4 regions of the Rubidibacter lacunae KORDI 51-2 genome follow, and region 3 is predicted to be linked to each of the others. Evidence: predicted binding sites of a transcription regulator. Region 3 holds the regulator's gene; each other region holds the start of a gene.
What was found. Region 3 encodes NtcA, which controls nitrogen genes in cyanobacteria. Its sites were predicted from a motif close to TTTGTANCNNNNGNTACAAA; they were not measured.
Positions count from the first base shown of each region.

Region 1: glnA (type I glutamate--ammonia ligase) is a predicted target of NtcA. The motif match lies at 6,284-6,303, and genes of this name have one in related genera.
Region 2: KR51_RS01635 (DUF6761 family protein) is a predicted target of NtcA. The motif match lies at 3,597-3,616, and genes of this name have one in related genera.
Region 4: KR51_RS13145 (DUF3155 domain-containing protein) is a predicted target of NtcA. The motif match lies at 6,889-6,908, and genes of this name have one in related genera.

Region 1 is NZ_ASSJ01000017.1:89,220-97,235, forward strand. Features, by position in the region: gene KR51_RS03620 (glycoside hydrolase family protein) at 1-25, opposite strand, end outside; gene KR51_RS03625 (hypothetical protein) at 358-588, shown strand; gene KR51_RS18630 (hypothetical protein) at 1,065-1,910, shown strand; gene KR51_RS03635 (GDP-mannose 4,6-dehydratase) at 2,458-3,426, opposite strand; gene KR51_RS19195 (hypothetical protein) at 3,490-3,723, shown strand; gene KR51_RS21085 (hypothetical protein) at 3,799-3,981, opposite strand; gene KR51_RS03645 (hypothetical protein) at 3,995-4,303, opposite strand; gene bioF (8-amino-7-oxononanoate synthase) at 4,302-5,486, shown strand; gene apcB (allophycocyanin subunit beta) at 5,641-6,150, opposite strand; gene glnA (type I glutamate--ammonia ligase) at 6,371-7,795, shown strand.
Region 2 is NZ_ASSJ01000004.1:195,657-203,672, forward strand. Features, by position in the region: gene KR51_RS01620 (NAD(P)/FAD-dependent oxidoreductase) at 1-1,037, opposite strand, end outside; gene pyk (pyruvate kinase) at 1,213-2,634, shown strand; gene KR51_RS01630 (response regulator transcription factor) at 2,774-3,541, opposite strand; gene KR51_RS01635 (DUF6761 family protein) at 3,861-4,112, shown strand; gene KR51_RS20860 (hypothetical protein) at 4,375-4,500, shown strand; gene KR51_RS01640 (PhzF family phenazine biosynthesis protein) at 4,623-5,540, shown strand; gene KR51_RS17905 (DUF2256 domain-containing protein) at 5,571-5,714, opposite strand; gene KR51_RS01645 (GNAT family N-acetyltransferase) at 5,788-6,294, opposite strand; gene KR51_RS01650 (hypothetical protein) at 6,451-7,428, shown strand; gene KR51_RS01655 (isoprenyl transferase) at 7,504-8,016, shown strand, end outside.
Region 3 is NZ_ASSJ01000005.1:13,961-21,976, reverse strand. Features, by position in the region: gene acs (acetate--CoA ligase) at 1-1,064, opposite strand, end outside; gene ntcA (global nitrogen regulator NtcA) at 1,722-2,405, shown strand; gene KR51_RS01715 (DUF3084 domain-containing protein) at 2,587-4,029, shown strand; gene KR51_RS01710 (AtzE family amidohydrolase) at 4,026-5,471, shown strand; gene KR51_RS01705 (leucyl aminopeptidase) at 5,686-7,185, shown strand; gene KR51_RS01700 (hypothetical protein) at 7,774-8,016, shown strand, end outside.
Region 4 is NZ_ASSJ01000076.1:11,117-19,132, forward strand. Features, by position in the region: gene KR51_RS13120 (response regulator) at 1-167, opposite strand, end outside; gene KR51_RS13125 (NAD(P)/FAD-dependent oxidoreductase) at 1,513-2,469, opposite strand; gene urtA (urea ABC transporter substrate-binding protein) at 3,770-5,092, shown strand; gene KR51_RS13140 (sulfotransferase family protein) at 5,378-6,247, shown strand; gene KR51_RS13145 (DUF3155 domain-containing protein) at 6,448-6,777, opposite strand; gene KR51_RS13150 (sensor histidine kinase) at 7,074-8,016, shown strand, end outside.

The DNA of each region.
Region 1 (8,016 bases), on a different contig from region 3:
TTTTTGATCGGCTCGATAGCCGCACGCGGGACTTGGCTAATGCTGCCAGCGCGATCGCTGTTGCAGATTTTGAGCGCCTGTAGTCGCTCCTGTTCCGTTAGCGATCGCCACACGAATCGAAACGTTTCCGACTGATTCGGCAAGGCAGAGTAGCGCCCGTATCAGTCAGCAGCAATGGCCAGGAATTCGAGGCCCATCTTCAGACGATCTCTTTTATGCTGAGTACTCGAAGAAATAAGTACATATATACTTATATTAGATGTCCGCTGCAGGTTGGGTGATTGCGCCGGTTCATAGGAAATTGCAGATGCCTCGAAGTTTTCGCGGCGCGATCGCATCGTCTGGCGCGATCGCGGTTTGGCGGGGGGCGACCCGACGACCGGAGCGTATGGGAGCAACTCGCCCATCCTACAAACGCTGAGGCACTATTTACGCGGTCCGTCGAACCTCGACGTTGCCGCAGTTGCCGAGGGGGACGAGTGGGTCTCGACGATAATGCCTGCCGAGTGGGCCGCTCGAGCAGGGACGATCGCAAGCGTGCTGCTATTGGCGATCGCCTTTACCTCAGCTTATAAAGCAGGTAATTAGCGCACCTCACTTAGGTGACATTTGCGGACAGGAACTCTGAGCAATCGCAGCTCGCAGCACTCTCGGTTCATACAGATCGGAAACACAGCACGCGAAGTCCTGATTCATAAATCTGTATTTCTACGGATATGGATTCCTCAATCATCGCGCCACTTTCCAGGGAATCTAGTCTGATATGGCTGACAGCTTGTTCGGTGCTGCTTAGCGATCTAGACTTACGTTATAAGTCGAGTTCCAACAACAGCTGTGCTTCCGCTCTTTCTCTTTAGCTGCCCCCCATTTGAAGGTTTATTTCAAGAGCAGAGATATTGAGTGTAGTTCGGTATCCTGCTAGCAAGTGAGCTAATGAACCACACCCCCCCTGTCGGAGAGGGTTGATTGAATATCCTTTCTCCAACTTTCCTCTATACCACGACTCGCCACAAAAGTTGGACATAATAGTCGATGCTATTTGCGAAGATGAGGTCTCACGAAAAATGAGCGATCCAAAAATCTGGGCTGCATTCGTCAGTGGAGGTTTTGCGCTTGCGGGGACGATTTATGTTGCGATATTGAACCACTTCAGTCGCAAAGAGCACCAACGATTCAAAGCAGCTACAGACGAAAAGCTAGCAACTTTCAGAGCCAACGTTGGGAAAGATATCGCCCGATTCGAGGCACAGACGGCCAAGGAACTGGCAAAGCTAAACGCAGACTTCCAGAACGAAAGAGACGAGCGCCTTGCAAAACAACAGTCAGAAAAGGTTCTATCAAAGTTTCGCGCTCCATTGCTACAAGCAGCCTACGATCTTCAGAGTCGAATATTCAATATCTTGAAACTCGAATTTCTCCCAACGTTCTACTCAAATGGCTCGGATTTAGAGCAAGAATATGCAGTCGAGAATACAGTGTTCTTGCTCGCGCAATTTTTGGGGTGGACCGAACTCATACGACAGGAAATCCAGTTCCTGGATCTCAGAAGCGATGAGGAGACAAGGAAACTACGCAGCTTACAAGACAGCATATTTACCAGGCTTCGGACCGATAAATTCGGACAAGGATTCCGACTATTTGCAGGCGAACAACGTGCTGTTGGAGAGTTGATGATCGACCGAACTGGAGAACTGCCTCGCTGCATAGGATTTGCTACTTTTTTGACAGATCGAAATCCCAATCTAGATCGTTGGCTCGATCTACTTCGTGAAGACGTGAAGAAAATGGCTGCCGATGTTAAGCCATATGAAAAACGCCTTATCAGCATCCAACATTCGCTCATTGATTTGCTTGAATTCCTGGATCGAAATTATGTCTACTTTCCCATGAAAAGCCGTCTGAAAATCTGAGACTCTTTATGAAAATGCGGCAAATGGTGTGGAAAAGAAGTATTGAAGATAAAAAATTCACAAGGAACAGGCTCGAAATCTAGCAGATTTCGAGCCTCATGGGCACCTCAAAAAATAATGAGCATCTTCGAGGAAGGAATGCTGATAGAGGGTGGTTGGATGGGACAGATGGGCCGTTTGGATTGGGAGTAACCTCTAGCCAAGCTGGCAAAACAGAACCACTTGCTCGTGCAGTTAAGAGCTCACTTTTTGGGATAGTTTCCGCCCAACCCTCAAGCAAATCTATGAGAAAGAAAGCAGCAGCAACACTGGATGCAAGCCGTGGGATTATTAGGTGCAGATGTGCAAGCTTTTGATTCTGCAGCAGGTGTTCGATACTCTGCGCTTGGGTTATGGCGTTTTTCCACAGAGCGTACTCCGAACAGACAAGCTGGAGGGTGTCTAGCCACGATCGTCTTCGGGTGTATCTGATGTGTGGAATTGCGACGGGAGCAAGACCGTCGTTTTTGAACTAGATGCTAGGGCAAGCTCCTGGCAGCACGGGCATTTACGCGCTGTTTTGCTGCCAGGCGGAGACCATCATCCGCACGATATCGGGCATGGTGTAGCGCGCTTGCCAGCCGAGACGATCGCTGGCCTTGCTGGGATCGGCAGAGCTGATGGCGATGTCGGTAGGACGCAGCAGGCTAGCATCGGTCACCACGCGATCGCGCCAGTCGATACCGATACTCGCAAAGGCTTGTTCGACGAAAGCTTTGAGGCTGTAGGAAGCGCCGGTAGCAATCACGTAATCGTCAGGTTCTGGTTGCAGCAACATCCGGTGCATGGCATCGACATAGTCCGGTGCCCACCCCCAGTCGCGCTGGATTGAGAGATTGCCGAGATGGAGTTGTTCGACGCTGCCGCTGGCAATGCGGCTGACAGCAGAGACGATCTTCTGAGTCACGAAGCGGGCTGGGCGCAACGGCGAGTCGTGGTTGAAAAGAATGCCGGAGCAGGCAAAGAGCCCGTAGGCTTGGCGGTAGTTGGCGACAGTCCAGAAGGCGGTCGCTTTAGCAGTAGCGTAGGGACTAAGCGGCCGAAAAGGCGTGGTTTCCTTAGCAGCTAGGTCGCCCGTATCGCCAAAGCACTCGCTGGAGCCAGCGCTGTAGAAGGCAATCTTGGCACCAGTGAAGCGGATAGCTTCCAGGAGGTTGAGGGTGCCGATGGCAATGCTTTCGAGTGTTTCAACGGGCAGCTGAAACGAGAGACCGACGGAGCTTTGACCGGCGAGATTGTAGATTTCGTCCGGTTCAACTTTAGTAATGACTTGCAGGACGCTACGGAAGTCGGTGAGCGACATCGATTCGAGTTTAACTTGCTCTTTGATACCCAGGCGCACGAGGTTGCGGAAGCTCGAAACCTGGGCGTCGCGGGAGGTACCGCAGACAGCATAGCCGCGCGCGAGCAAGTGTTGGGCGAGGTACGCGCCGTCCTGACCGGAAATGCCGCAGATCAGGGCTGTTTTCAAAGTCACTTCCCTCCGTCAGTAGTTGCTGAGGCGTTGGCATGCGCGCAAATTTGGGAAATTTTATCACGCATGGTGTTCGCTCGCGGTGGCGATCGCAAGGATGCTCACCACACCAAACGCGCGCCGACCAGTGCCGTCCTCGGGGCGGTCTCTATCACCACCACCAATCGTGTGGGTAACCAACGCATCAGGTCAAGGAAACAGCCCGGACGTCCGCTGTCGAAACCGAGTTCGAAGAAGAAGCAATCGCCGATGCGCACGCCAGCAACCCTGCAGCGATCGCACCCCGCAATGCCTCCTTAAGCGGCGCGTCCGGCAGCACCACCGACACGCTGCTGAGATTCGAGAGCGGCGCGTCTCGGTTTTTTCGAGAGATGGTTATGGCGAGGTTGCACCGAACTCATCCTGGAAGTTACTACCCGCAGCGTTGCGTTCTACCTGCACGACAAGCTGCAAGTCTACCGCCGCCAGGGCGTTCGAGAATACGTAGTGTGTCGTGTCGGCGGTTGCGAACTGGACTGTTTTTCTGGCGCGCCGGCGATCGCGTGCGACTAGCGCCACATGTCAGCGGCACTTAACGCAGCGGTATTATTGCAGGACTGTGGCTGGACGACGCAGCGCAGCTAGCTAGCACCTGGCGCAAGTGCTGGACGCGATTCGGGAAGGAGCGCGGCAGCAGCTTACCGGGCGTTAGGGGCGCTTTTGACCGAGCATCCCCTGGCATCGCAAACGGTTGCTCGCCGAGAAAAGAGACAGCGGCACTATGAGATAAGTGCATCTTAGATAAATAGTAAAGATAGTAAGACTGCTGGTAGTGCAACCAGCGCGATCGCGACCGGCGAGCGCTGAAGCTGCCAAAGACTTCCGCGTTTGTTCGCCCCATGCACGACAGCTTGCCCGCTCGCCATAACGATCCTTACGATTGGTTGCCCCCAGCACTGGAGACAATTCGCCGCGCCCACTGGCATCGGTCGGTACAGCCCCTGCAGGGGCGGCCGGGTCCTCGCGTGCACCTCAACGGACGAACGCAGATCAACTTTGCCAGCAACGACTACCTCGGTCTGGCCGGCGACGAGCGGTTGGTGCAGGCCGCGATCGCCGCAACGCAAGAATTTGGCACGGGCAGCACCGGCTCGCGGTTGTTAAGCGGTCATCGAGAGCTCCACCGGGAACTCGAGCGGGCGCTCGCCGAGCTCAAGCAAACCGACGACGCGATCGTCTTCAGCTCGGGATATCTCGCCAACCTCGGCACAATTGCCGCCCTAGTTGGACCGCGCGATCTGATTCTGTCGGACCAATATAACCACTCCAGCCTGCAAGCCGGCGCGCGCTTGAGCGGTGCGACGCTCGTTAGCTACCGTCACGGCGATCCAGCTGACCTCACCGCACGTTTGCAGGAACACCGCGATCGCGCCCGCCGCTGCCTGATCGCCACCGATAGCGTTTTCAGCATGGATGGAGACCTTTGCCCGCTGCCTGATATTCTCGAACTCGCCGACGCGTGGGACTGCATGGTGGCGATCGACGACGCCCACGCCACCGGTATTCTCGGCACCACTGGCGCTGGCTGTGCCGAGCATTTTGGCTGCCGCGATCGCCCGCTGATTCAAATCGGTACTCTCAGCAAAGCCCTGGGCAGCTTGGGCGGTTACGTAGCGGGGTCGGCCGCGCTGGTCGATTTCCTTCGCAATCGCGCGTCGAGTTGGATTTACACTACAGCACTGTCGCCAGCGGACGCAGCAGCTGCCCTAGCTGCCCTATACGTCTTGAGGGCAGAACCGCAGCGCCGCGATCGCCTGTGGCAAAACACTGCCTGCTTGGCACGCGAACTGCATGGACTTGACATGCTGCCCTCAGAGTCACCGATCCGCTGTATCCGCCTCGCTCGTGCCGAAACTGCCCTCGCGCTCGCGCGCGACTTGCAAGCAGCGGGCATCTTTGCCCCGGCCATCCGGCCGCCCACCGTGCCGACCAGCCGCATCCGACTCTCGGTAATGGCAACCCATACGCCCGAGCAAATAAGCCAGGCAGGAACCCTATTGCGTAAGCTGTGCGCGGGTTCGTAACTTGCATACCGCTGGGCCCGTTCTCCAAGTTGCTTGCTCGGCACGAGCGCCAAGATCGGCAGCTCGACATCGGGGCATTGTCGGGGATGTGCCAGCAAAAACAATGGCGACCCCCCGCAGGACGATCGCCAGCCGTCGCGCGAACGCATCGCGACTAGATATCGACTTCGCTGAGCTCGCGGGTCAGATGGTCGAAGGGGCGATCCACAAAGCTCGTCTCTTCAATGCCGACGTCCGCTGCCATCTCTTTCACGATTTCTTTGAGAATCTGGATGCCGTAGACCGTCGGCGAGATCGGGACGCCCAAGGAATTGTATGTCTCTCGCAATCCCTGCAGTACCCGTTCGTCGAGGACGTTCGTGTCACCTGCCACTAACGCGTAGCTGGCATACCGGAGGTAATAATCCATGTCGCGCAGGCACGCCGAGAAACGGCGCGTCGTGTAAGCATTCCCCCCCGGACGGATGAGCTCGGGCTGCTCGTCGAACAACTGCGTCCCCGCCCGCCGTACGATCGCGGCCGCATTGCTGTTGATCAGGGCAGCGGTTCGAACGCGTGCCATCCCTGTATTGAAATAGGCTTTCAGGCTTTCGATCGCGGTGCGATCGAGATAGCGTCCCGCGATGTCATATGTTCCAATTAGGTTCGTTACGGCATCCCGCATCTTGGCTTCGCTCCCAACAGTGTTTTCTTCTGTACTTTTAAAGCAGCAAACAGCTTTCCACATTATCCCCGATCGCGCGGCCTGCTGCGGAACAGTAATTGCAGCAGGCAATTGCGATCGCCATCGCCTAACTTCTGTAGCGCCGGATACAAAAAAACTGCCGAGGCACTCTCTAGGATGAGTCGAGTATTGTCCAGAGACCCCGCAACAAGGAGCCACTATGCCTCAGACCCCTCAAGAAGTCCTGCAGATGATCCAGGACCAAGACATCAAGATGATCGACTTAAAATTTGTCGATTTACCCGGCATGTGGCAGCACTGCTCGTTCTATCGGACGCAGATTGATGAAGCGTCTTTTGTTGACGGCGTCCCCTTTGACGGATCCAGTATCCGGGGCTGGAAGTCAATTAACGAATCCGACATGGCGATGGTGCCAGATCCGAACACGGCGTGGATCGACCCTTTCATGAAGGAACCTACGCTGAGCATGATCTGCAGCATTCAAGAACCGCGGACCGGCCAGCCCTACGATCGCGACCCGCGTACGATTGCTGCAAAGGCAATGCAGTATCTGGCGAGCACGGGCATCGGCGATGAGGCTTACTTCGGTCCCGAGCCCGAATTCTTTGTATTCGACGGCGTGCGCTTCGACCAAGCCGAGAACAAAAGCTATTATTATGTCGACAGCATTGAAGGGCGATGGAACTCCGGTCGCGAGGAAGCCGACGGCAACCTCGGTTATAAGCCGCGCTACAAAGAAGGTTACTTTCCCGTAGGTCCTGCCGATTCCATGCAGGACCTTCGCACCGAAATGTTGCTGACGATGGCGCAATGCGGCGTTCCGATCGAAAAGCACCACCACGAAGTTGCCACGGGCGGTCAAGGCGAACTGGGTTTTCGTTTTGTGCCCTTGGTGCAGGCAGCAGACTATATGCTGACCTATAAGTACGTTATCCGCAACGTCGCGAAGAAGCACGGCAAGACCGTCACCTTCATGCCCAAGCCGCTCTTCAACGACAACGGCTCTGGCATGCACACTCACCAATCGATCTGGAAAGGTGGCAAGCCGCTGTTCTTCGAAGCAGGCACCTACGCAAACCTCAGCACGCTGGCGAAACACTACATTGGCGGCATCTTGCGCCACGCCCCGGCACTGCTGGCGTTCACCAACCCGACAACTAATTCCTACAAGCGTCTGGTTCCCGGCTTCGAGGCACCAGTAAACTTAGCCTACTCTCAGGGCAACCGCTCGGCATCGATCCGCGTGCCGATCACGGGCATGAATCCGAAGGCCAAGCGCATCGAGTTTCGCTGCCCCGATGCAACCTGCAATCCGTACCTGGCGTTTGCAGCCATGCTCTGCGCGGGTCTCGACGGCATTATGAACCAGATCGATCCTGGTTCGTCCCTCGATGTCGACATCTACGACCTCAGCCCCGAGGAGTTGAGCAAGATTCCCTCGACACCGGGCTCCCTGGAGAAAGCTCTGGAAGCTCTGGAGAGCGATCGCGAGTTTTTGACGACGTCGGGCGTATTCTCCGAGGACTTCATCGACAACTGGATTGGCTACAAGCTTGACAATGAAGTCAACCCGATGCGTTTGCGCCCGCATCCCTACGAGTTTGCCCTCTACTACGACGCCTAAACCACACGCAAGGACCGCGATCGTCCCTCCGGAACGACTTCAACTCGACTCCGAGTGGCGCGATCGCGCACCAACCTCCAAGCCTACAAAGCCATCCCTGCAGCATCTCAGTCCTATTTGATACCCGCCTTCCATTAGCATGCAAAAGCTCGCAACCAATCCGACACTACTTTCCCGAGTATCTTGTTACGGTGCCAGCGATGGCTCTCCTGCGAGAGTGC
Region 2 (8,016 bases), on a different contig from region 3:
GAGCCGAAGCCGCCGAAACTCACCGGAGATTGCAAGCCCGCACTGTCGCCAATGGGAAGCACGCGCGCCCAGGGAACGCGGAGGGGACTTTGCCGGTAGGACGGGAAGAAGCCGAAAAGTACTCGCTTGAAGTTGAGGCGATCGAGGTCCACAGTTTGGTAGTGGGGCAGCAGGCGGAAATATTCGTCCAGGAAGAATCGCAAGCTGGGACGATCGCGGTCGGCATCTAAGTACGTAAACAGATACGTCGTGCGACCGTCGCGGGCGGGGAAGGCTTCCCAGAAATACTGGCACTGGTGCTCGACGGACGTGAAGCTAGCGAGCAGATCGCCTGTTTTGTTGTTGGGATAGCCCGTTGCGCAGCTGCCAACCACCACACAAGCGCTGTCGGGTGGGGCTCCGTTACGAGCTTGGCGGGCGATTGGGGAGAAGTTACCCATGGCGTCAACGAGCAGACGCGATCGCACTTCGAGGGTCTCACCGCACTCGGCAGTGATGAGGACGCCGTTGGGGTGAACCGTTGCATTGGTGAAAGTGGCACGTTCGATCAGGCGACCGCCGGCTGCGAGGAATTGGGCTTTGAGGCGGTCGAGCAGGAATACCGGGTCGATGCCGATGTTGAGGACGTTATCGACCCAAACATCCGGGCTACCGAGGAATCCGACGCGGGCGGGGTTGTATTCGGTGACGATCGCTTGCTCTAGTTCTGCTTCTGTTAGAAGGTTTAACTCTAGGAAAGAGGTAAGTTCCTGACGGGAGATGTTCCATTCTTGGTCGCGGCCGCGCAGGATCGATCGTTCGATCAGAGTCACGCGCCATCCGCGCTGCTGCAGGGCCGCACCGATGAAGATACCGAGGGTTCCGCCGCAGATCGCGAGATCGCAGTCGAGCTTGTTGAGGGGTTGGGAAACCGTTTTGACAACTTCGGTGACAGGAGCGTCGCCGTTTCGGACGGTCTGCCACAGGCGATCTGCGGCAGCGAGGCCGCTGGCAACATTGCCGGGCAGTTCGGAGAGAATGCGGTCGGTGACGCTCATGGTGGCCTGCAGGCGGGTACGGTTTCGATCTTAGTTGCCGGCAGTTGGGGGCGATCGCCCGCCTCAAGACCGAGATCTTGGAACTGTAGCGGAGACACCTTGACAGGTTCGGTTAGGCAACTTTACCGTCGGACCCAAAAGCGATCGCGCTGCCCTTAAACACTAAGGATTCGTTATGAAACCGTTAAGCCATCGCACGAAGATTGTTGTCACGATCGGACCGGCGAGCAATTCACCAGAAGTGTTGCGGGAAGCGATTGCGGCGGGCATGAATGTGGCGCGCCTGAATTTCTCCCACGGCAGTTACGAAGAACACGCGCGGGTGGTCTCGTTGTTGCGATCGCTGTCCGAGGAGTTGGGAGTCCCAACTACGCTGCTGCAAGATTTGCAGGGTCCGAAGATTCGTGCCGGACAGTTACCAGATGGCGGGATCGCGCTGAAGGCAGGCGACGAGATTTTGCTGGTGCCCCAGTCAGAGTACAACGGGAGGCCGATGACGGCATCGATCGACTACCCACACCTGGCGGAAGAGGCAACGGCGGGGATGCAAATCCTGCTGGACGATGGCTTGTTGGAGTTCGAGGTCATGGCCGTCGAGGACTTGGCGGTACGCTGTATGGTCGTGCAGGGCGGGCTGCTGAAGAGTCGCAAGGGGGTAAATTTGCCAAATTTGGACGTGCGGCTGCCGTCGATGACGGAGAAGGACAAACAAGACCTTAAGTTCGGGGTGGAGCAAGATGTAGACATCGTCTCGCTGAGCTTTGTGCGGCGCAGGTCGGACATTCTGGAGCTGAAGGAGCTGCTGGCACAGCACGGACGTCCGGATATGCCGGTGTTGGCAAAGATCGAGAAGCCCCAGGCGATTGAAAACCTCGAAAGCATCCTGGACACCTGTGATGCGGTGATGGTGGCGCGAGGCGACCTAGGCGTAGAGATGCGTCCGGAGAAGGTGCCAGTGCTGCAAAAGCACATTATTAAGCGCTGCAACCTGAAGGCGATTCCGGTGATTACGGCGACGCAGATGTTGGACAGCATGATTCGCAATCCGCGACCGACGCGGGCTGAAGCCAACGATGTGGCAAACGCGATCGTTGATGGGACTGATGCAGTGATGCTATCGGGAGAGTCGGCGGTGGGTGACTTCCCAGTGCAGTCGGTGCAGATGCTGGCGCGGATTGCTGAGGAGATGGAACCGACGCTGGAATTTGTCAATCATCCGCCTGCTCGCTCGGATAGCTTACACGCCCTGACGGAGTCAGTGAATACGATCGACCGTATTCTCGATCTGCGGTGCATCGTGGCGTTTACGATGACGGGGTTGAGTGCAGTAGTGGCAGCGGCAGAGCGACCGGACGCTCCGGTGGTGGCGTTCACACCGGACGTGCGGGTGTATCGCCGGCTGAATTTAATTTGGGGGGTGAAGCCTATGTTGTTGGAGCATCCAGCGTCGGATCTGGAGCACCTCATCGGGCAGATGGAGGGAATGCTACGCGAGCGGGGGCTAGCGGATACTGGCGACAACGTGTTGGTGCTAGCAGCAAGCCCGCTACAGCATGCAAACGGGACGAATATGTTGAAGATTCACACGGTGAGATAATCCCGGAAGCGGATGCAGGGAGATAAATCCCCTCCATTGCTATCCCTTGAATGTTGGCAAGTGTGGGCGGAGACAAAAGGAATAGCGTGGTTGGTTATCAACTAGTTTGACTGGGCCTGGAGGGGGATTGGGGACTTTGTCAGCCTAGCGAGCTGGAATGATGGACCGCAACTGGACCTGGTAGGACATCGCAACCGATCCCGCAATTCTCTAAGTCACAACCTAACAGCTCGATGTTGAAGCGATAACCGACGTTACGAATTGTTTGAATGAGATCGGGTTGGCGAGGATCGACTTCGATTTTTTTGCGCAACGACAGAATATGCGTGTCGATCGTCCGCGGGTTGTCGATTGCCTCCGGCCACGCCCGCCGCAGTAACTCGGTGCGGCTGAGTGCAACTCCCTGGGCTTGAGCCAATACGTATAGCAGGCTGAACTCCTGCGGAGTCAGGTCGATAAACTGCCCGCGCAGGCAGACCCGGCGTTGAACGAGGTCGATTTTGAGATCGCCGAAATCCAGCTGTAAAGGTGCCGAGATGGCGCGCAGCCGGCGGACGAGTACTTCCACTCGTGCCATGAACTCCTGCATGCCAAAGGGCTTAGTCAGATAATCATCTGCACCAGAGCGCAGCGCAGTCACGACATCGCGCTCGCTGTTGCGCGCTGACAGAATGAAAACCATCATCTGGTGATTGAGGTGCAACCAGCGGCAGAACTCGATCCCATCGCCATCGGGCAAATCCGAATCGAGCACGACCAGCGAAAACGGACGACTCTCCAGAGCCTTCTTTGCTTGCTGAATCCCAGCTGCCTGAGACACCCAGAACCCTGCCTGCTGTAAGTGCCATCCCAGTAGCGATCGCAGGTGCGGGTTCCCCTCGACGATTTGAATGCCAACCGAGTCCACGTTAGTTGCTCGTTAGATACGGGTTGGCCAAGGCTAGCAGGGCCAATGTCAAGATTTTGTAACAGCTGTTACAAGGCTTACTCCACATCGACTATTTTGCAGCGGGTTGGGATTCGCAGGTCGGCTGTAACTCCGATCGTTCCAGCAGCGCCCATTCAATGGGGGCGTTAATGGGTAGCTGCTATGCGGTTACTCTTTCTAGGAACCTAGCGGGGTCGGGAGCCAAGAATCGACATTGCTTGTCCACTACAATAGTGATTAAGGGAAGTTAAGGCAGATGCTGGTCTGCCCGACCGCTTGACGCGCTCCACGTTCGCCAATGCTTCAAGATCCACAGGCCATTCGCTATTACCAGAATTTATCCGACGCACTGGTCGATAGCTGGCATCGCGGCTACCGCTTCGATAATTTGCGCCTGTATATCGATGGCTATCTGGCATGTTTGCGAGAGACGAAAGTGCTCGAACCTTTCTTAGTGCATCGCATTGAAGAGGAAGCCATACGCTTCCTGCGCGACCCGTCGAACTTTGAAGACTATGCTTTACCCGAGCCCGAGACGCGCTATTACTAAGTACTATGGCTCAGCAGCATTTTGGTGGTGACGCTCGCGAGCGATGAGTCGATTGCTGCGAACCGAATTTACTGACTCAAGCGATCGCCCGGACTCTGGAAGTGAATCTGACGGGAGCCTCTCTAGTTTTTTGTATAAGCAGTCAGAGAGATTACCCAATAGGGAAAAGGGAATATCGTTTGTATTTTAGTGTAAATCCCCGGGGCAGAGTGAGGGTTTTAGCTACTTCGGACAAGCAGTTTCTGCCCCCCCTTTTCGCTGAATGGAGCGGATAAGCCTCGCTCTGGGTGGGCGATCGCTGCTGAGGACTGTGTTGGCGATCGCATCAGGCGATCGCTTGCCTTCAAGCGACCGGTTCGCAGGAAACTTACCCACGATCGGCTGGTGAATAGAGTCAGGTCGGTAAACCCTGCGAGAACTACCCAAAAAGCCCACTTGCCAGGTTCGGCTAGCTGGTAGCGGGAGCGCGATAGAATACGGCGTTAGCATCTGCCGAATCCCGCGATCGTCATGCCCCCATTAGATTTCCTGATCGTCGACGTTTTCGCGGTCGGACCTTTCACCGGCAACCAACTGGCCGTGTTCCTCGACGCGGGCGACCTGAGCACCGAACAAATGCAGCAGCTCGCGCGCGAGATGAACTATTCGGAAACCACCTTCGTGTTGTCGCGATCGCCCCGTGAGGGCGGTTACGACGTCCGGATCTTCACGCCCAAGCGCGAACTCCCCTTTGCCGGCCATCCCACCCTCGGCACCGCTTACGCGATCGCCCGCGAACTGATCGGTACCTTCCCCGAACGTCTCGTCCTCAATTTACCCATCGGTCCGATCGGCGTGACCGCCAGCTCTGCCAATTCGGACGCCTACGACGCAACCGGCGAGACGATTTACTGGATGCGCCAGGCTCCCCCCAACCTCGGTCCCGAGCTGGACCCCGCCGCGATCGCGGCTGCAATCGGCTTGCCTCCAGAGGCGATCGATCCCGACTATCCCGTTGAGGAAGTCTCGACCGGTTTGCCTTGCGCGATCGTGCCGCTGCGATCGCTCGCGTGGCTAAAAAAAGCGCGCCTCAACCGCGAACGATTTGCCGCACTCGCTGCAATGACCCAGTCCCAGGCCATCCTCATGTTCTGCCGGGACACCTACCATCCCGAGAACGACCTCTGCGCGCGCGTGTTCGCTCCCGGTGCGGGCGTTGATGAGGATCCGGCAACTGGCAGTGCTAACGGTTGCTTGGCAGCTTATCTCGTCGCGCACGCCTATCTTGGCAACACTGAAGAAATCGACGCGCGGGTCGAGCAAGGCTATGAAATCCAACGACCGTCGCTGCTGCTCCTGCGTGCCAGAGCAGATGGCAGGGCGATTTCCGTCGAAGTGGGCGGCCGCGTCGTCCCGATCGCGTGCGGAACGTTGATTGCGGAATGTTGATTTTAGGACGCGATTCAAGAGGCTGAGGGCTTAGGATCGCCGACGGCGGCACCGCTCGGAGCAATACTTGACTTCATTCCAACAGTCGGCCCATTTCTTGCGCCAGGTAAACGGGCGATCGCAAACGGGACATACTTTTGTTGGAAGGTCTACCTTATTTCGCTGCCGGGCCATGACGCGGTCGAGTTGAGGATTTGGTGTTTCGATCCTAGCGGCTGTCGCATTCGGGTCGAACCCCGCACCAGCACTAACGGTCGCTCGGAGGAAGCGGGGAACGCAGATTCTTAACATAAATGCGATCGCAACGCGGCGTGTCCACACCCGTTGCCGGTTGGTAGCCATTGCGTTCGTAAAGGCGCACGGCAGCCGCTAATACAGTTGCCGTTTCCAACCAGATTTCGTGCCAGTCGCGGGCGGCAACTGCGGCTTCAAGTTCCTGCAACAAAAACCAACCCAACCCTTGTCCGCGTGCTTTCGGAAGCAAATACATCTTGCGAATTTCCACCGCGCGATCGCCGCGATCGCGCGGATAGTAGGCACCCGTCCCGACGAGTTCGGAGTCGCGCTCCACGACCCAAAACTCTCCGCCGGTTTGCCAATAATGCGATTCCACCCCCACCACATCGCGATCCGCCGCTTCGGGTTGCCAGGGTAGTCCGTATTCCATCAACACCGAACAAATGACCCGTGCTGCAACCTCTCGATCGCGGGGTTTCCAGGGGCGAATTGTAAAGTCTCGATAGACAGATGGCATGACCGAATATGCGGAACATCTGACGGCAGATACCTTACCTTATCCGACCTTTTCCGACTTAGCAATGATGCAAGTGCCGACGTTCTCCGACTGACAAGTCGAGATAGGTTTCATAAACTAGCGGACAACTAGAACCGCTCGCTTCAATCAACCGTTATGAATGCCATCGATTCCAACTACGACTTGGCCGGTTGTACCTACATGCAACCGCGTTCTTGGCAGACTGCTACTCGCGTGAACTGGCTCATCAACCACTATCTCACCGACAAACATTTGAGCGATCGCGTGCGCGATTTACCCACACAGTTCGCCGATCCTCAACCCCGTCTGTGGGAGACGATTAACTGGAACGCGATCGAGCCCGAGCACATCCTCGGCATGCCAACGGATGACTTTCTTGCTATCTTGAGCGGCATCATCGATACCGAAACCCCAATTCGCTGGTATACCCAAACAAGCCGACAATATCTCGAACCCATTCATCCCGAAATGGCCCGTTTTGTAGGCGGGATCGCGACCGATGATGGTACCCTTGTCGAGCCCGGTTTGTGGGAGAAAGAAGAACGCCAACACGCCCCTGCATTGCGCAAAGTTTACCGACACTTAACCGGACGGTCGTACCTTCCCAATCCGCCATCGCCCAAACTGTATCGACCGTCTGGGTCTCCGTTAGCCGACCTATACCGCCACGGTTTGCATCGCGTCGTAACCGAATGCGGCGCGACGTGCTTGTACATTTGGCTGATGGCGCGGACGACCGGCCCCCTGCAGCAGGTATTTTACGAACTCGCTCGCGATGAAATCAACCACGCGTGCAAATTCTGGGGGTTCGGGGTCTGGCTTTATCCGGACTCGTATCTCGCACGTTTGTGGCAGGCGATCGCGGGCGATCGCGTCCCTTCTGAACGTCAACTAACCGATTCCGTGCCCGTAGAGCTTGCTCCCGTGCGCGACCTATCCCGCACCTTCTATCGAATGTCAAGCGTACTGGCTTGGAACGATTGGTCGGCCGCCCATAAACTCGAATTTGTCCATACGTGCGCGCGGGTCATGGGGCGTTTGTTGAGCTGGCACAGAACCCTGACACCAGAGTTTCTTCGTACGCAGTTTGGGCAGCCACCAGCAGTCCGATAGCGCGCCCAATAACCAGAGCGCCTGTTCCTGCCCACCGATACAGACCACCGTTCAGCTGCGGAGATCCCTCTAGTGATGGCAAAATCCACTGTCTGCGATCGCGATGCGACGCAATTGGTTTCGACTCTCCCCGACGACCTCGATCGCCAGCGTTTGCCGCATCATGTTGCGGTCATTATGGACGGCAACGGCCGGTGGGCGCGCCAGCGCGGGTTGCCGCGCCCGGTCGGCCACCGTCGAGGTGTGGGGGCCTTGAAAGACCTACTCAGTTACTGCCGAGATTGGGGCATTGGAACGCTAACAGCCTATGCATTTTCAACTGAAAACTGGCACCGTCCGAGCCAAGAAGTCGAGTTTTTATTGTGCTTGTTCGAGCGATTGCTGCAATCCGAATTAGACGCTCTCGACGAGAACGACATTCGCTTGCACTTTATCGGCGAACTGTCGGAACTGCCAAGCGGGTTGCAACGCAGTATCGAACGCGCGCGGGCGCGCACCCAAACGAATGAGGGCGTACGGTTCAATGTTGCGGTGAACTACGGCGGACGCGCGGAGATCTTACGGGCTTGTCGCCGGCTGGCCTGCCAA
Region 3 (8,016 bases):
TTTTCCACCACGTCCCACAAACACCCTGGATTCGAGGGTCGCGGTGCACCCTCGTACATCAGGGTTGTCGCGCCGTTGGAAAGCGGTCCGTAAACGATGTAGCTGTGCCCGGTGATCCAGCCGACATCAGCGGTACACCAATATACGTCGGTGTCCTTGAGGTCGAAGGCCCACTTCAGCGTGACATGGGAATAAAGATTATAGCCGCCTGTAGTGTGAACGACCCCCTTAGGTTTGCCTGTGGTACCGCTGGTGTAGAGGATAAACAGCATGTCCTCGCTATCCATCGGTTCGGCCGGGCAAGTACCGGATGCCCCTGCCTGCAGGTCGTGCCACCAGTAATCGCGTCCCTCCACCATTTCGACCGCCTCGCCCGTCCGCTTGACGACCAGCACGTGCTCGACCGTAGGCGCGCCATTGTCAGCGAGAGCTCGGTCAACAGCAACTTTCAGCGGAACGGTTTTATCTTTGCGAAAGCCCCCATCGGCCGCGATCACGAGCTTGGCTTTGGCGTCTACCAAGCGATTTTGGAGTGCTTCTGCGCTAAATCCGCCGAAAACGACCGTATGGGGCGCGCCGATGCGAGCGCATGCCAGCAGCGCGATCGCGGCTTCGGGAATCATGGGCATATAAATGCCAACGCGATCGCCTTTCTGCACGCCTAGCTGCTTGAGAACGTTAGCCATCTGACAAACTTCGCGGTGCAGTTGCGCGTAGGTCAGGGTCCGCGAGTCGCCGGGTTCGCCTTCCCAAATCAGCGCGGCTTTATTGCGCCGCCACGTGCTCAGGTGGCGATCGAGACAATTGTGGGTGATATTCAGCTTGCCGTCCACGAACCACTTTGCAAACGGCGGCTGCCAGTCGAGGACTTGAGTCCACGGTTCGAACCACTCTAATTCCCGTGCGGCAAGTTCTCCCCAAAAACCTTCCGGATCGGTCGTGGCGCGGGCTTGCAATTGACGATATTCTTCTAAATTTTTGATATGAGCTTGCTCGGCCAGTTCGGTTGGCGGTGCAAACAAGCGGTTTTCGTTAAGAATTGATTCAATCGTTGGTTGCGACATAAGTGCATGCCCTCGTCATGAGACTCCATATCTTCGATTATGTGAGATGCGATCGCGTCCCCTGAAGTTAAATCGCTATAAGTTAAACGTTTCGTAAGGAAGAATCGAGCACTCGCTTTGGGCACTGTAGCATCGGTTCATGTAGGTGTGAAATGCAGCGCGGTTGTCTTACCTTACACCCCAAGATCGTCGCCGTTTGCAAACGCTCATAGCGTCGCCGCTATCCGTTTATTGAAATCAGTTATGCAAGGACTTGTAGCTCGGGACATTCAACTCGGAAACGTCCCGGCTCTGCACGGTGGCTGCGCCAGCCGTTGCACTCGACCGAGTCTTAGCAGTCCCGACAGGCGCGATCGCCCACAACTGCTCGGTTGATGTTCCACGTCAACCCGGTTGCCGAAACGTCACACCAGCGCTTGTCCCACCTAGAGACTCGGGCGTGTAACATGCACCAGCAATCGGGAGCTGCAGAGCTTGCGGTGCCCGCTGCCAAGATTTTTTTTGCAGCAAATGTATCATTATGATCGAAGCTTGAAGTAGCAATCGACTGATTCGGCAACATCCTGACAGCAACTCAGTCGTATCAGCTGTCTCGAGTCTCCCCATTGCTCGACCTTTCTTGCTGCTGACCGCTTTGCCGACCGTAGCAACTGCCCTATGAACGTTACTCCCCATACCGCTCGCGAACGCAGCCTAGAAGACTTATTCCGCCAAATCGGTGGCGGCATGCTCGCACCGATGGTGGAAACCTACGAACGCGGCAAAACGATTTTTTTTCCAGGCGATCCAGCCGAGCGCGTTTACTTCCTCCTCAGCGGGGCGGTTAAGCTCTCGCGCGTTTACGAGTCTGGCGAGGAAATAACCGTTGCCTTGCTGCGAGAGAACAGTGTCTTCGGCGTCCTGTCGCTGGTCGCCGGGCAGCGTTCGGATCGCTTCTATCATTCTGTCGCGTTCACGCCCGTGGAATTGCTATCGGCACCCATCGAACAAGCCGACCAAGCATTCGTGGAGAATCCCGAACTCGCCCGCCTCATGCTGCAGGGATTGTCGTCGCGGATTTTGCAGACCGAGATGATGATCGAGACCCTCGCTCATCGCGATATGGGTTCGCGCTTGGTCAGCTTCTTACTGATTCTCTGCCGCGATTTCGGCGAACCGATTCCCGAGGGCATTCGCATCGACCTCAAGCTGTCCCACCAGGCGATCGCCGAGGCAATCGGCTCGACGCGGGTGACGGTAACGCGCCTGCTCGGCGAACTGCGCGAGAAAGAAATGATTTCGATCCATAAGAAAAAAATTACCGTACACAACCCCGTTGCTCTCAGCCAGCAGTTTTCCTAAGGACAAATCTAGTTTTTTTGCACAGTGCCGCTGCCGCGCGATCGCGAGAGTCTTGCCGTTAGCCAAGCCGCAGGGTTTCAATTACTCGGAAACCGATGGGTTTCATGGGCTAATCTGTAGGCGATGGGTCTCTTTCACGTGCCTGTCCTTGAGTAATTTCTGCCACGAGTAGTCTCTGCTAATGACCAGCGCCTACATTTTGATTGTTGCCATTCTGCTCTTGGGCGGGGTCCTGGCAGCACTAGGCGATCGCATCGGCTCGAAAGTGGGCAAGGCGCGCTTGCGGTTGTTTAAGTTGCGCCCGCGTCAGACTGCTGTGGTCGTAACGGTGATGACGGGAACGGCAATCGCAGCCTCAACCTTGGGCATTATGCTGGCCCTGAGCGAGTCGTTACGCGACGGACTGTTTCGTCTCGACGAAATTCAAACCAAACGCCGCGAGATCGAGAAGGAACTAGCAAGCGTCTCGGAGGAAAAGGAACGGGTTGACGAGGAGCTGGCAGCCGTCAGCTTTGCACAAGAGCGCGCCTTGGTTAATTTAGAGCGCACGAACGCCGACTTCACAGCCGCACAGTCGCAGCTTGCCACCGTGACCGAGGAAGTTGCCGGGTTGCGCGGCGAACGCGAGGAATTAGTTGCGGAGCGCGATCGCTTGCAGGAGCAAATTGCCGAACGCGATACCGAACTGACCCGCCAAGAGCAAGAAATCGCCGCCCAAGAAGAACGCCTCGATGCCAGTGCCGTGCGCTTGAAAGACCTCGAAGCTCAACGCAGCACGTTACAGTCGGAAATTCAGGCGCGCGATCGCCGCATTGCCAACCTCGATACTGCGATCGCGCAGCGAGATGAAGTGTTGAGCGACCTCACACAGAAAACGGCTGATTTGCGCGAGGAAGTTGCCAAGCTAGAACAGTACTTCCAGTATTACCAAGCACTGCGACAAGGAGACGTGGCACTTGTCCGCGGTCAAACCCTGGCGATCAACGTCGTCCGCCTTAACGATCCGGCCTTTGGCAAAACTGTAGTAGACGTGGTGTTGCGCGAAGCCAATCGCTTCGCGATCGCACAGACGCAGCCCGGCGTCTCGACAATCGAGCGGCAGATTATTGAGGTTTCGCGCGAGCAGGTAGAACAACTTGTTGAGGCGATCGGCGACGGCAATGAGTACGTCATACAGGTGCTCTCGGCTGGTAATTACCTGCTCGGCGAAGAGAACATCCGCGTGATTCTGAATGTAGCAACCAATCGCGAGGTGTTCGGGGCGGGAGATGTAATCGCGTCGGTGTCGGTTGAGTCGACAGACGATTTTACCGCTCGGTTGGAGCTGTTGTTGGTAGCAGCGCAGTTTCAGGCGCAGCGGGCCGGGCTCCTGGGGAAAATTCGCGTCGGTGCGGACGATCTCGGGACGGTGCGCTTCATCGAGCGCATTGTGGATACCGATGCCGCCGTCGAGCAGATTCGCGCGATCGCGTCGGATACCACCTACGCTGCAGGACCGCTGGAGTTGCAGCTCGTGGCTCTGTATAACGGAGAGACCGCGATCGACAGCGATCCCGAGAACGAGGACAGCTCCGATCGCAATGCTGATGGTATCGACGGGTCCAACCCGGAGCGGGACGAATGAGCCGTGAGCGCGACTGGCGAACGGCTGACGCAACGACGATTGCCTCGGCCGTGCGTGCGGGCACCGTGACGGCAGAAGTAGTGGTGCGGGCGACACTAGCGGCGATCGCGCGGGAGAATCCCCAGCGCAACTGTTTTACGACCGTCACTGACGCGGCGGCGATCGCGGCGGCCCGGCAGGTGGACGCGCGGCGATCGCGCGGGGAGGAACCCGGTCTGCTAGCCGGCGTGCCGTTTGCAGTCAAAAACCTGTTCGATATCGCGGGCGTGACGACACTGGCGGGAGCAAAAATCAACCGGGACGACCCGCCAGCTCGCCGCGATGCCACGGCGATCGCGCGCCTGCAGGCAGCTGGGGCGATCCTCGTTGGGGCAACCAATATGGATGAGTACGCTTACGGTTTCGTTACCGAAAATGCTCATTACGGCGCGACGCCCAACCCTCACGACCCCGCACGGATCGCGGGCGGATCGTCTGGCGGTTCGGCTGCTGCAGTGGCGGCCGGGCTCGTACCGCTGGCCCTGGGCTCGGATACGAACGGTTCGATCCGCGTTCCGGCAGCGCTGTGCGGCATTTTCGGACTGCGACCGACCTACGGACGCCTGTCGCGTGCGGGGACGGTGTTGTTCGCGCCGAGTTTGGACTGCATCGGCCCGTTTGCTCGCTCGCCGCGCGACCTGGCCTACACCTGCCGCGTGTTAGAAGGGGCAGACCCGCGCGATCCGGTTTGCACCCCGCCGCCGCCCGAGACGGGTCTGAATGCGGACCTAGACCCGGACACGCCCGGTCCGCTCGACCTCACTGGCGTGCGGGTCGCGATCGCTGACGATTACTTCGCGTCTGGAGCCGACCCCGAGGCGATCGCGGCGGTCGAGCAGGTGGCACGAGCGCTGAGCGCGACGCGGCGGGTGACCGTTCCGGATGCCGAGCGCGCGCGCGGTGCGGCGTACCTAATTACGGCTGCCGAAGGCGCGCAGCAACATCTGAGCAATCTCCGCGATCGCCCGCAGGATTTTGACCCGGCGACACGCGATCGTTTTTTGGCTGGAGCTTTGGTACCGAGTCAGTGGTATCTGCGCGCGCAGCGGTTCCGACGCATATTTGGAGAACGCGTTCGCGCGCTGTTCGACGAGGTAGACGTGTTACTAACGCCAACGACGCCGTGTAGAGCGCCGCCCCTCGGACAAGCGATCGTCGAGATTGCCGGTGAAGCCGTTGCGGTTCGACCGAATTTGGGGCGCTTTACGCAGCCGCTGTCGTTTATCGGGTTGCCCGCGCTGTCGGTGCCAGTTGCAGCTGAAGATGGGCGGTCGGGAGCGTTGCCGCTGGGCGTGCAGTTGGTGGCTGCACCGCACAACGACGGGCTGTTATTGCGAGTTGCCGCGTACCTGGAGCGTGCGGGAATAGTCCGAGCGGCGATCGCACCTCTGCTGACGGAATAGCATTTCCCGATCGCGCTGCGCGTAAGGCTCGAACAATCAAGGGAATTGGCCGAGGACGACCGTAAGGGTGGAGAACATCGAATCTATGCCGAGCTATAAAGTCAGCAGAATGATATAGATTCGAGCCCAGGCGATCGCCTCAGTTCCTGCTGCATGCAGGCAATCCACCAGAGATTGTAAGGTGAATCGTAAAGAGACGTAAGCGCAAAACCTCATGCCAACCCAAACGCAACCGCAGCTCCTGGTTCGCGGCACCAGCACCTCCCAACTCGACTGGTCTGGAGACGCGCTGGCGCTCGGGCTTTTCACCGACACCGAGTTGACCGGCGACCTCGCGGCACTGGACACCAAACTGTCCGGCACGATCGCGGAGCTGATCGAGGAAACCCAGTTTGAAGGCAAACCTGGAAAAAGTGCCTGCGCCCGCATTGGTGGGGGCAGTACCGTCCGCAAAATTATTTTGATCGGCTTGGGCGATCGCGATGCCCTGACCCTCGACACGCTCCGTCGCGCTGCCGCTGCCTGCGCCCGCATCGCTACTAACCAGCACTGCCAAACCCTCGGGCTGGCTTTGCCCATTGCGGACTACGACCCTGCAATCGTGGCGCAGATCGCGACCGAAGGTGCAATCCTCGGGCTGCACGAAGACAAACGTTTCAAATCCGATCCCGAGGAAAACGCCAGGGGACGCAAGCTAGAAACCATCGACTTGCTGGGAGTCGGCGATCGCGACAATGCAATTGCCAAAGGCGAAGCGATCGCTGCCGGGACAATTTTGGCTCGCGAGTTAGTTAACGGCCCGGCTAACACGGTGACGCCGCTGACGATGGCAGAAACTGCCGAACAACTCGCCGCCGAGTACGGCTTAACCCTCGAAATATTAGAAAAAGCAGACTGCGAGCGTCTGGGTATGGGGGCGTTTTTGGGCGTCGCGCAGGCATCGGACTTACCGCCGAAGTTAGTGCACATGACTTATAAACCCGCGGGCATGCCGCGCCGCAAAGTCGCGATTGTGGGGAAAGGGCTGACCTTCGACTCAGGCGGCCTCAACATCAAAAGTGCGAGCAGCGGCATCGAAACTATGAAAATGGACATGGGCGGTGCGGCTGCCACGTATGGGGCAGCGCAGGCGATCGCGCAACTGAAGCCGGACGTGGAAGTGCATTTCATCAGCGCGGTGACGGAGAACATGATCGGCGGCCGTGCAATGCACCCCGGCGACATTCTGACCGCATCCAATGGGAAAACCATTGAAGTCAACAACACCGATGCCGAAGGTCGCCTGACGCTGGCCGATGCGTTGGTGTTTGCTGAGAAGTTGGAGGTTGACGCGATCGTCGATTTGGCAACGCTCACGGGTGCCTGCATGGTGGCGCTCGGCAAAGAAATCGGCGGTCTGTGGAGTACGGATGAAACGATCGCGACCGAACTCAAAAATGCTGCCGAAGCTGCGGGCGAAAAGTTCTGGCAAATGCCTCTAGAAGATAAGTATTTCGATGGTATGAAGTCGGACATCGCGGACATGAAAAACACCGGGCCGCGTCCGGGTGGCGCGATCACAGCAGCGTTGTTCTTGAAGCAATACATCGAGAATACGCCCTGGGCACACCTCGACATTGCCGGCCCGGTTTGGGCAGATAAAGAAAGCGGCGTCAACAACTCCGGCGCGACAGGCTTCCCAGTCCGGACGCTGGTGAATTGGGTGCTCGCCTAAGTTGCATTGATGCACATTAGTTGCGCGCTAAAGGCAGGGTTCTATTCGGCGATTCGGCTCTGCCTTAGTGCGAGTTCTCCGTCTTGTTGAGGGTGCCATCCGAGCGCGATCGCGGCAACCGGTCTCGTTTTTAAGACGAAACTCGAACAGTGGCAAATAGATCCGCCCGGGTTAACGAAGCCACACAGTTGATTCCGCACCCCACCCCTTCGGATTGGGGTGCGGGTGCTGGCTATTCGCGGGGTACAAGAAAAGGGCACTGTCAATTTATCAGCGAGCTTCAGAAAATCCACCTTCCTTTTCGTGGGATGCCTCGAGCCGTTGGTTATGCAGCTGCGTAAATTGCCGCCTTAATTACTATCAAATCCCGCAAACATTCCCATTTTTGCTCGTGAACTCACGATATCTCTAGCGCTCAGTTTGCGCTGATGAGGGTAGAAATGTCCCTGAATCGGTGCGAAGGCTGACCGCAAGCCCAGGGCTTGACCCGGAGACTTGAACCCCCTGCTGCGAGCCAAGTATTCGGCAGCTCTCTGGCATAATCAGTTCAAGCACGGGGCGTATTGGAACGAGGAGAAAGGAACGACGGTGTCTTTGAGTGTTGCTTATCTATCCCAAGGCAAACTGTACTTCAAGCCAGACAACCAAGCCGTTCGCGAAATTGAAAGCGAGTTCGGGCGGTCGGTTCAGGAGCGGCGGCTTCAAAACGAGCGACGTCAGGCGTTGCGCGATCGCAGCATCCGGGCAATGCTGCAACCTCCGACCGGCGATCGACAAAACACCCACACCGAAGCGGCGGTCCCCGTGCACATCACCAGTATTTGTCGGATC
Region 4 (8,016 bases), on a different contig from region 3:
CGCTCGAGCAGATAGGGCAGTCGCTCTTCACAACCAAAGGCTGCTGTTGCGTAATGAATTTTCCCGGCGCCAACATAAATTTTCCATGCCGAAACGCCACACTTAGGATCGCCTAAGGTCACACACCCAGACTGACGCTTGGCAACGATCTCGTGCAAAGCTTTCATTGCTGCTGTGGCTGACGAACTAAGAAGTACATTCGCGGCGGCACTTGTGACAGCTGTCATAAAGAGCTGGGTCGCGAGCGAAAAGGTCTACGTCTTCTGCATCCCATATCACCCTATCCGTAAAAAAACGTACAGAAGTGTTATCTCGCTTACGAAATGCAAATATCATTCTAATCGTAAAGACGCATAGTGCAAATATTGACTTTAGCCGAATATAAACCACTTTGCTGCATCAACCACAACCAGCTTTAGAGAGTACCCGTAAATATACTGGACTTTGACAAACGATAACGTCACTGCAGTCGGCTCAGTAAGGTCATCAGTACCATTTAATAACGCTGGCTGAAGTTGACGCTGTTTACTTCGCTCAACGGCACCGCGATGGATGACTCTTCATCACCGGGGAGCTCTTACGAAACAGCATATTTGTCTTAGCTGTCCGACCTCGGGATTTTGCTCGCCGTTGCCCCAACTATGTCGGCGGCGCGGGCACCCGCGCAAGTCACCTGCAGATTATTTGCACACTCACGTCTCCTGGACTTAAGCAGACCGTAGCCAAGGCACCGGAAAATACTAAGCAAGTGCCGCCCCGCTCACAACTGACCTTGTGCCACACAGCTCAATCGCCTCAGTTTACCTTTCGACCCACCTCCGGCGTCTGGAACGCCGTAGTCAGCAGTGGGGGGGTGCTCGAGAAACCGGAAGGGCGCTCTTGCCCGAATCGTTGACAGTACAGCTGGTAGTCCTGGTGCGCCCGAGAAAGGTCAGCCCGCGGTCCCGGCAAGCATCAGCCCCATCGGGGCTCAGAACGGGTTGCTCGTGTCGTCGCGAACGCAAAAGCGCACCACATCGAAGGGTAGTTGCCGAACCGGCTTGGACTGGGTGCCTCGCAACCGGACCGGGGGCGTTTTGGGGCTGACATGGCTATGCGTTCATCCTAGAGTCCATTTCTTTTCTCTCACCATCGAGCTGTTTTTGTCCAGAGCCTAGTAACAGTGAAGATACTGAAAATGAATCCCCAACGGGTTCGCCAACACGAAGACCGGAAAGAATCCGGTCCCTTTGCCAGGATACTGATGAGTCAGACAGCTCTTGAGGCAGTGCTCATCTCTGCCGACGAAAAGCAGTGAAGTTAGGTCCAACTTCTCCAGATCGTCTCCACAACATATCAGTTATGCTCCACGAAGCAAGACAGGAATTTGCTCGAGCTCGCTTGGGTGGAAGCGATGCAGCGGACTGCAGTTCGGCGCTTCAGGTTGCTCTGGAATTCCTCTTAGAAAGACGGCTTGGAACAGTAGCGACTCTTCGTGCCTCTGACCCGTGACCTGTTTGTAGACTTTCGCAGCTAGGAATGATCCCAGTCTGGTCTGATCCCTTTGCGTTTGTTGAGTAATCGATCGATCTCCATTGCTGCCACACAACCATCTCCTGCTGCTACCACTGCCTGCTTAAACGGCGTATTTCGGATTTCGCCAATTGCCCATACTCCCTCTACGTTAGTCATCATCGTATCATCTACCTTTACACCTCCACCCTCATTAAGTGCTACTTGTCCGCCAATGAAGTCTGTGATCGGTCTCGAGCCAATTTGGTATACGAACACCCCCTTCACCGGCAAGAAAACTGGGTCCGCTTCTCCCCTGGTTTTAATCGAAACACCTGTAACCCCTGCCTCATTGCCTTCAACTGAAAGCAGGCGAGTGAAGTTCCAATGCTTCAAATTAGGCTGATTCAGTAGTGACCGAACATGGACGTCTTTCTGCTGCGGGTCCTTGTTCGTCAACCAGTGAACGGTGGATGCAAACTTCGTTAAAAACTGTGCTTCCTCAACTGCCTCTAAGTTAAGTCCGGAAACGACAACCTCTTTCTGGCGGTAAGAAGCACCATCGCGTCTTGCGCAGTAGCTTACGCCCCGTCCTAAAAACTCTAATTCACCCCGAATTGAAGCTTTGCGACCCATAGCACCCGTGGCTAGAACCAGCGCTCGTCCAACAAATACGCCTTCGGGAGTGTAAACTTTTTTCAATCCTCCTTTTGCCTCAATGCCGAATACTTGGGCTCGACGATAGGAGGCTCCAAAGGAGATAGCCTGCTCTCGCATTATATCGAGTAATTCATTTCCGCTGGTATGACCTACCACTCCTGGATAATTGGCAATCTTATTGGTGATGGCTAACGCTCCCACTGCTGGGTTCTTGTCAAGGACGACTGTCTTTAAATCAGCACGCGATGTATATATCGCACAACTGCACCCTGCTGGACCCCCGCCAACGATAACCACATCAAACCCATAAACTTCCAAAACCCTTGACCCTCAAAATGTTCTTCCTAGAGCTTGAGTATACATGAGTACCCTAGCTTCTTACTGGCGGACTTTTGGCGATAAAAATCGACGTGCATCGATCTACTAATGCAGAAGACGCTAGAAAGCTCGTGTAAGTGAGTGTTGCAGGCAGTGGAGTCGTTCGCACGGATCGTCAAAAAAATTGCGATCTCGGCAACACAACTTCAATCGACCAAGAAGTGGGTGTTAAGTAAAGTGGTTCCTGCTGCTGAGGCAAACTGTAAAGTAACTTAAATAGCTGTTGTTCGGCCGCCCAGAATGTGTTGCTCTAGGGTAAGATGCGCGGTTAGATACTTATGTTCAAGCAATGGTTTGTTGCAGGTTTCCCGTGCGCGGAGTTCTGTAAAGCCAAGTCCTTCCACCTTCCTCCCTAGCAATACTCGAAGCAAGGTTGGCTCCGAACGCGATCGCTCGTACCCGTGCGCCAATGTTTAACAGTGCTGAGTCACTTAACTGGCTGAATGTCAGAGAGAAGCGAATCGTAGAGCTGCTGCTTCAACGAGCAAGCGCGCCCAGACGCTCTTGCAAATCTTCCTTCACAGCCTCCCAGCTTAGTCTTTGCAATAGCGACTTCCTGGTTGTGAGCGAATTGCACTTTCTGGCTGGCGGCGTGGATAACGCTGGCGATAATGCCGTCAGCAAAAGCTGGATGCAAGGGCTTAAGCCTTAGGCATCAGCTTGATAGTAGTGTGCCGAAAGTAAGAGGGTTTTGTGGTGCAGCTCCGGGGATAGGTAGTGCCAAGAACCTTGCTGCAATGGGGAAACAGCGTCGGTTCATCAAGGACTACGACCGGAAAATAGCTGAGAGCGAAGCAGTGATTTACTTGACGAAGTTGCCGTTAATGCTGACTCGACTCGTGGTTTAATCCTTATTTTTACAGGCACTCTCTAAACTCATGCCAGAAATGGCTTTGGACGATCTGGAAAGAAGTCAAAGCAGGATTCTGCCTGGACATAGAAGCTAAATTTTTCTTGCAGAATAACTAGATGAATATTCGATACGGCGAGAAAAAACCGATCCTGCTTTGCGATCGATTTTTATCTTAGGCTATGTAAATTCTCGGAGTTTTCACTTCGTAGCTCAGAAAAAATACGCTTTGCAATCCGGGAGATTACGTATTTAGTTTGGAGACCGTTTATTCAGCTCTAAATCAAGCTCATGGATGCCAGTTCGCATCCGTTGTTTTTACCCTAAGATTTACTTGAGATTCGCTTGTTTCGATCGATTTCATGCAGGCTCGTAGAAGGGAAGACTACTGTGGTCATACGTATTAACCGCCGTCGGTTTCTGGGATATGGCATGGCAACTGCCGGCACCAGCATGTTGTTAAAAGCTTGTAACGCTAACAGCAACTCGCTAGAGGTGCAATCTGCCCCGAAGCCGAAACCTTCAGGCAGCGATGCTGGCATCCGCGTCGGGTTGCTGCATTCGCTCAGCGGTACGATGGCCATCAGCGAAACCGCAGTGGTCGATGCCGAGCGCTTGGCGATCGAGGAAATCAATGCAGCTGGCGGCGTGCTCGGAAAGCAGCTCGATGTGTTCGAAGAAGATGGGGGGTCGGACTGGCCGCAGTTTGCAGCTAAGGCAGCAAAGCTGATCGATGTGGATCGCGTGGCGACGGTTTTCGGTTGCTGGACGTCGGCTAGCCGCAAGGCGGTGCTGCCGGTGTTCGAGTCGCGCGATCACCTGCTCTGGTACCCGGTCCAGTATGAAGGGCAGGAATGCTCGCAGAATATTTTCTACACGGGTGCGGCACCCAACCAACAAATTGAGCCTGCTGTCGAATGGCTGTTGGAGAACAAGGGCACTCGAATGTTCCTAGTCGGCTCGGATTACGTATTTCCGCGGACGGCAAACGCGATCGTTCGCGAGCAATTGAAGGAGAAGGGCGGCGAGGTTGTGGGCGAGGAGTATTTACCGCTCGGGAGCACCAATGTCGCAGCAATCGTGACGGCAATTCAGGAGACATTTCCCCAAGGCGGCGTCATCTTCAATACCCTTAATGGCGACAGCAACGTGGCATTTTTCCGTCAGCTGCGCGAGGCGGGGCTCGGTCCCGATACCCATCCGGTCATGTCGGTCAGCATCGCTGAGGAAGAAGTCCGGCAGATCGGCGTCGAATACTCGATCGGCCATTATGCTGCCTGGAACTATTTCCAGACTGTCGATACGCCCCGAAACAGCCAGTGGGTTTCCGATTTCCAAGCGCGCTACGGCAGCGATCGCGTGACGACCGACCCGATGGAAGCAGCGTACATTATGGTGTACCTCTGGAAGCAAGCTGTGGAAAAGGCTCAAACCGCTTACGACATTGCTGCCGTTCGCCGTGCCGCGATCGGTCAGACCTTCGACGCTCCGGAAGGTCCGGTCACCATCAATGCCAACCATCACCTCAAGAAAGCTGTCCGCATTGGAAAAGTTCGCCCGGACGGTCTTTTCGAAATTGTTTATTCAGATGACCCCGTGGAGCCTAAGCCCTGGAACGATTTTGTACCGACATCAAAAGGCTTTAAGTGCGACTGGTCCGATCCGAGCCTTGGCGGTAAGTACCGCCCCGAAGATATCCCCGACAACACATGAACGCCTTGCAGCACGGGAGGGCGTCGGCAGATCATACGAAATGTTGCGGTTGCACCATCGTACCGCGATCGCCCGCAAGCATAACCGTCGTAGTAATTTCTTCGCGTCCAACCCGCTCATCGATTGCTGTTGACTGTCTCTGTGACTGTCAATAATTGGCTCTAAGTTACAGGTATGAAATTCTTTTGAACCTCCTCAGCAAAGGGAATGGGAGGTTCTAGCCGCCGAGAAGCATCAACGGTAGGATGAGGCATTCTGGCTTATCTCGAACTCGCCTTCGCTGACATGCGTCAACCGGACTTCATCATTATCGGAGCCATGAAGTGCGCCACCAGTTCGCTACACGAGCAACTGGCACGACAACCCGGCATCTTCATGACCGACCCCAAGGAACCTGACTTTTTTAGCGACGACCAGCACTACGCGCGCGGATGGGGTTGGTATTGCTCGCTCTTTGCTGCTGCCGCACCGGGCGATCTCTGCGGCGAATCCAGCACTCACTACACTAAACTCCCGACCTATCCGCAGACCGTCGGGCGCATGCACGCATCCCTGCCGGAGATCAAGCTCGTCTATATCATGCGCCATCCGATCGAACGCCTGGTTTCCCAGTACGCACATGAATGGAGCGTAGGGGCGATCGCCGCCGATACCGACATTAACGTCGCCGTTCTCAAACACCCCGAATTAGTCGCATATAGCCGCTACAGTTACCAGCTGCAACCCTATCGCGACACCTTGGGCCGCGATCGCATTCTGCCCGTCTTTTTCGAGCGTCTGCTCAGCGCCCCGCAAGACGAACTCACTCGCATCTGCCACTTCCTCGACTATCGCGGTACCCCCACATGGGCTGACCTCGACGCCCAAAATGTTTCCAAAGAGCGCTGGCGGCGCACCCCGCTCCGCCAGTTCCTCTTAGACAATCCGCTCTTAACAGAATTGCGTCGGCGTCTAGTTCCTAAAACGTGGCGCAATCGCGTGCGGCGATCGTGGACATTGAAGACTCAACCCAAGCTCGACCCACAGGTTATCATCGACCTTGAAAGCTTATTCGATGCAGACCTGGAAATCCTAGGGGAATGGTTGGGATTATCCTTAACTTGCTCCACCTTTAAAGAAACCGCGCGGACGGCAGTCCCAAACTGGGTTACTTAACACCCAGCCGATCGACGAAGCAGCAGGTCAATAGCTGAATTTCAAAAGAGCGGGCCCGACGAGGGAGCTCGGAAAGCTTAAGATGAAAAGCCGTTTTGCCGCCCTCCCCCTTCATATAATGAGTGCCCGCACGGGGCGGACATAGCAAGCGATCGCAAACTAGTACGGAGGTTGGAACCCTAGCGCGGGAAATAAGAATGTTAACTACGTGCTGCACCCACGACGGCAACTTCCTTGACTTCTTCTTCAAGCGATTTCACAAACTGCAGGCTCGGGAAGAGAAAGTGGTTCTCCTCCACGTACTGGGCGCCAAACAGCCCTTTCTCAGCCCAGAAATATCGGTCGGTAGTATGTTCGTTGCGACGGACGACTAGCAATGCCGGGGGAGCTATACCTTGTGTAGCGATGTACTTACGTGCTGCCGTAACCGGCTTGTCTTCCCCGCTCTCGATGTTGTATTGCGGGACTAGGGCGAGAATCTTCCGTCCCTCCTGACGACGACGGCTCTTGCGCTTGCGTTTCCTTGCCAAGTTCCTACCTCCTTTACCCTATGAGTTTGTAGTGGCGGTTACAAACTTCGCGAGTAGTATAACCAGACTCAACTGTAAAGATCAATCCCCTTGTTACAAGCAAGAACATTGTCCGTAGCGCCTGCTACAACGGAACTTTGAGAAGCTTAAGATAAGATGAAGCCAAAATTCACATCGAGAAATTTTAACAAATCGTAACAACTTGCCGCATCGATCGCGAGCGTTTATGGTGCTTGTTTGCCGGGGAATAAAGTCTTGTCAGTCCTAGCGTTATTGCCAGTTAGGCTCATCGGTTTGTGACTCGTTTCAATCGCACGCTATTCTCTGCCAGCTCCGAATTTGTCTCGTTGTGCCAATCGCAGCTTGTTGGGCTGGTGCAGGATTTAGGGGCAGCACGCGGGGCTGTCTACCTTGCTTGCGAACCCAAAGCGGGTGCCCGCGAGCTCATTCCCATTACCTCTTACCCCGAGGTTGCACCGGCTCGCGAAGCCGATCGCCTGCCGTTACTGCCTGCTGCAGATGGTGTCGACGACGACAAACTGCTGCCAACTACGCGTTTACTCACTGCCGCCAGGCGATCGCTGCCTGCAGCTACCAATACCGAGCGCGAACGCGCGGCAACCGGGCCCGCTGCCGACACCGATCGCCAACTCGTCCTACCGCTGCTTTACAAAGATGCAGTACTCGGAATTTTAGTGGTCGGGCGCGAGGACCGGGACTGGGGCGATCGGGAGTTCGCCCGTTTGGAGCGGACGGCGGATACCCTAGCACTAGCCGGTGCAATGGACCAACGGCGGGGACATTGCGAGCAAACCCTGCAGGATCTGCAACGCCGCCAGCAACGACATGGCGATCGTCTCGACGACCTACTGCACCAATTGCGCAATCCGCTGGCGGCCTTGCGCACGTTTGGGAAGTTACTCGTCCGGCGGTTGGACGGTGCTGCCCCCGACGCAGCAGCCCGCGCGCGGAATCTCTCGATCGCTGCAGCGATTGGTCGCGAGAGCGATCGCCTGCAGGAACTATTCGGACAGTTCGGTCATTATGTTGACGCGATGGCTCAAGAAGCGGTCTCGGAGGGTGGCGCTTCCCCGGCAATAGATACAGGCGCTCCCCCAGCACTAGCGACAATAGCAACCGAAGCGATGGACCCAACTGATGTTGAGGAATCAGAGGCTGTCGCTACGTACTTGCTGCCCGGGCTGACCCTAGTGCCTGTCGACGTGGCCGCGATTCTCT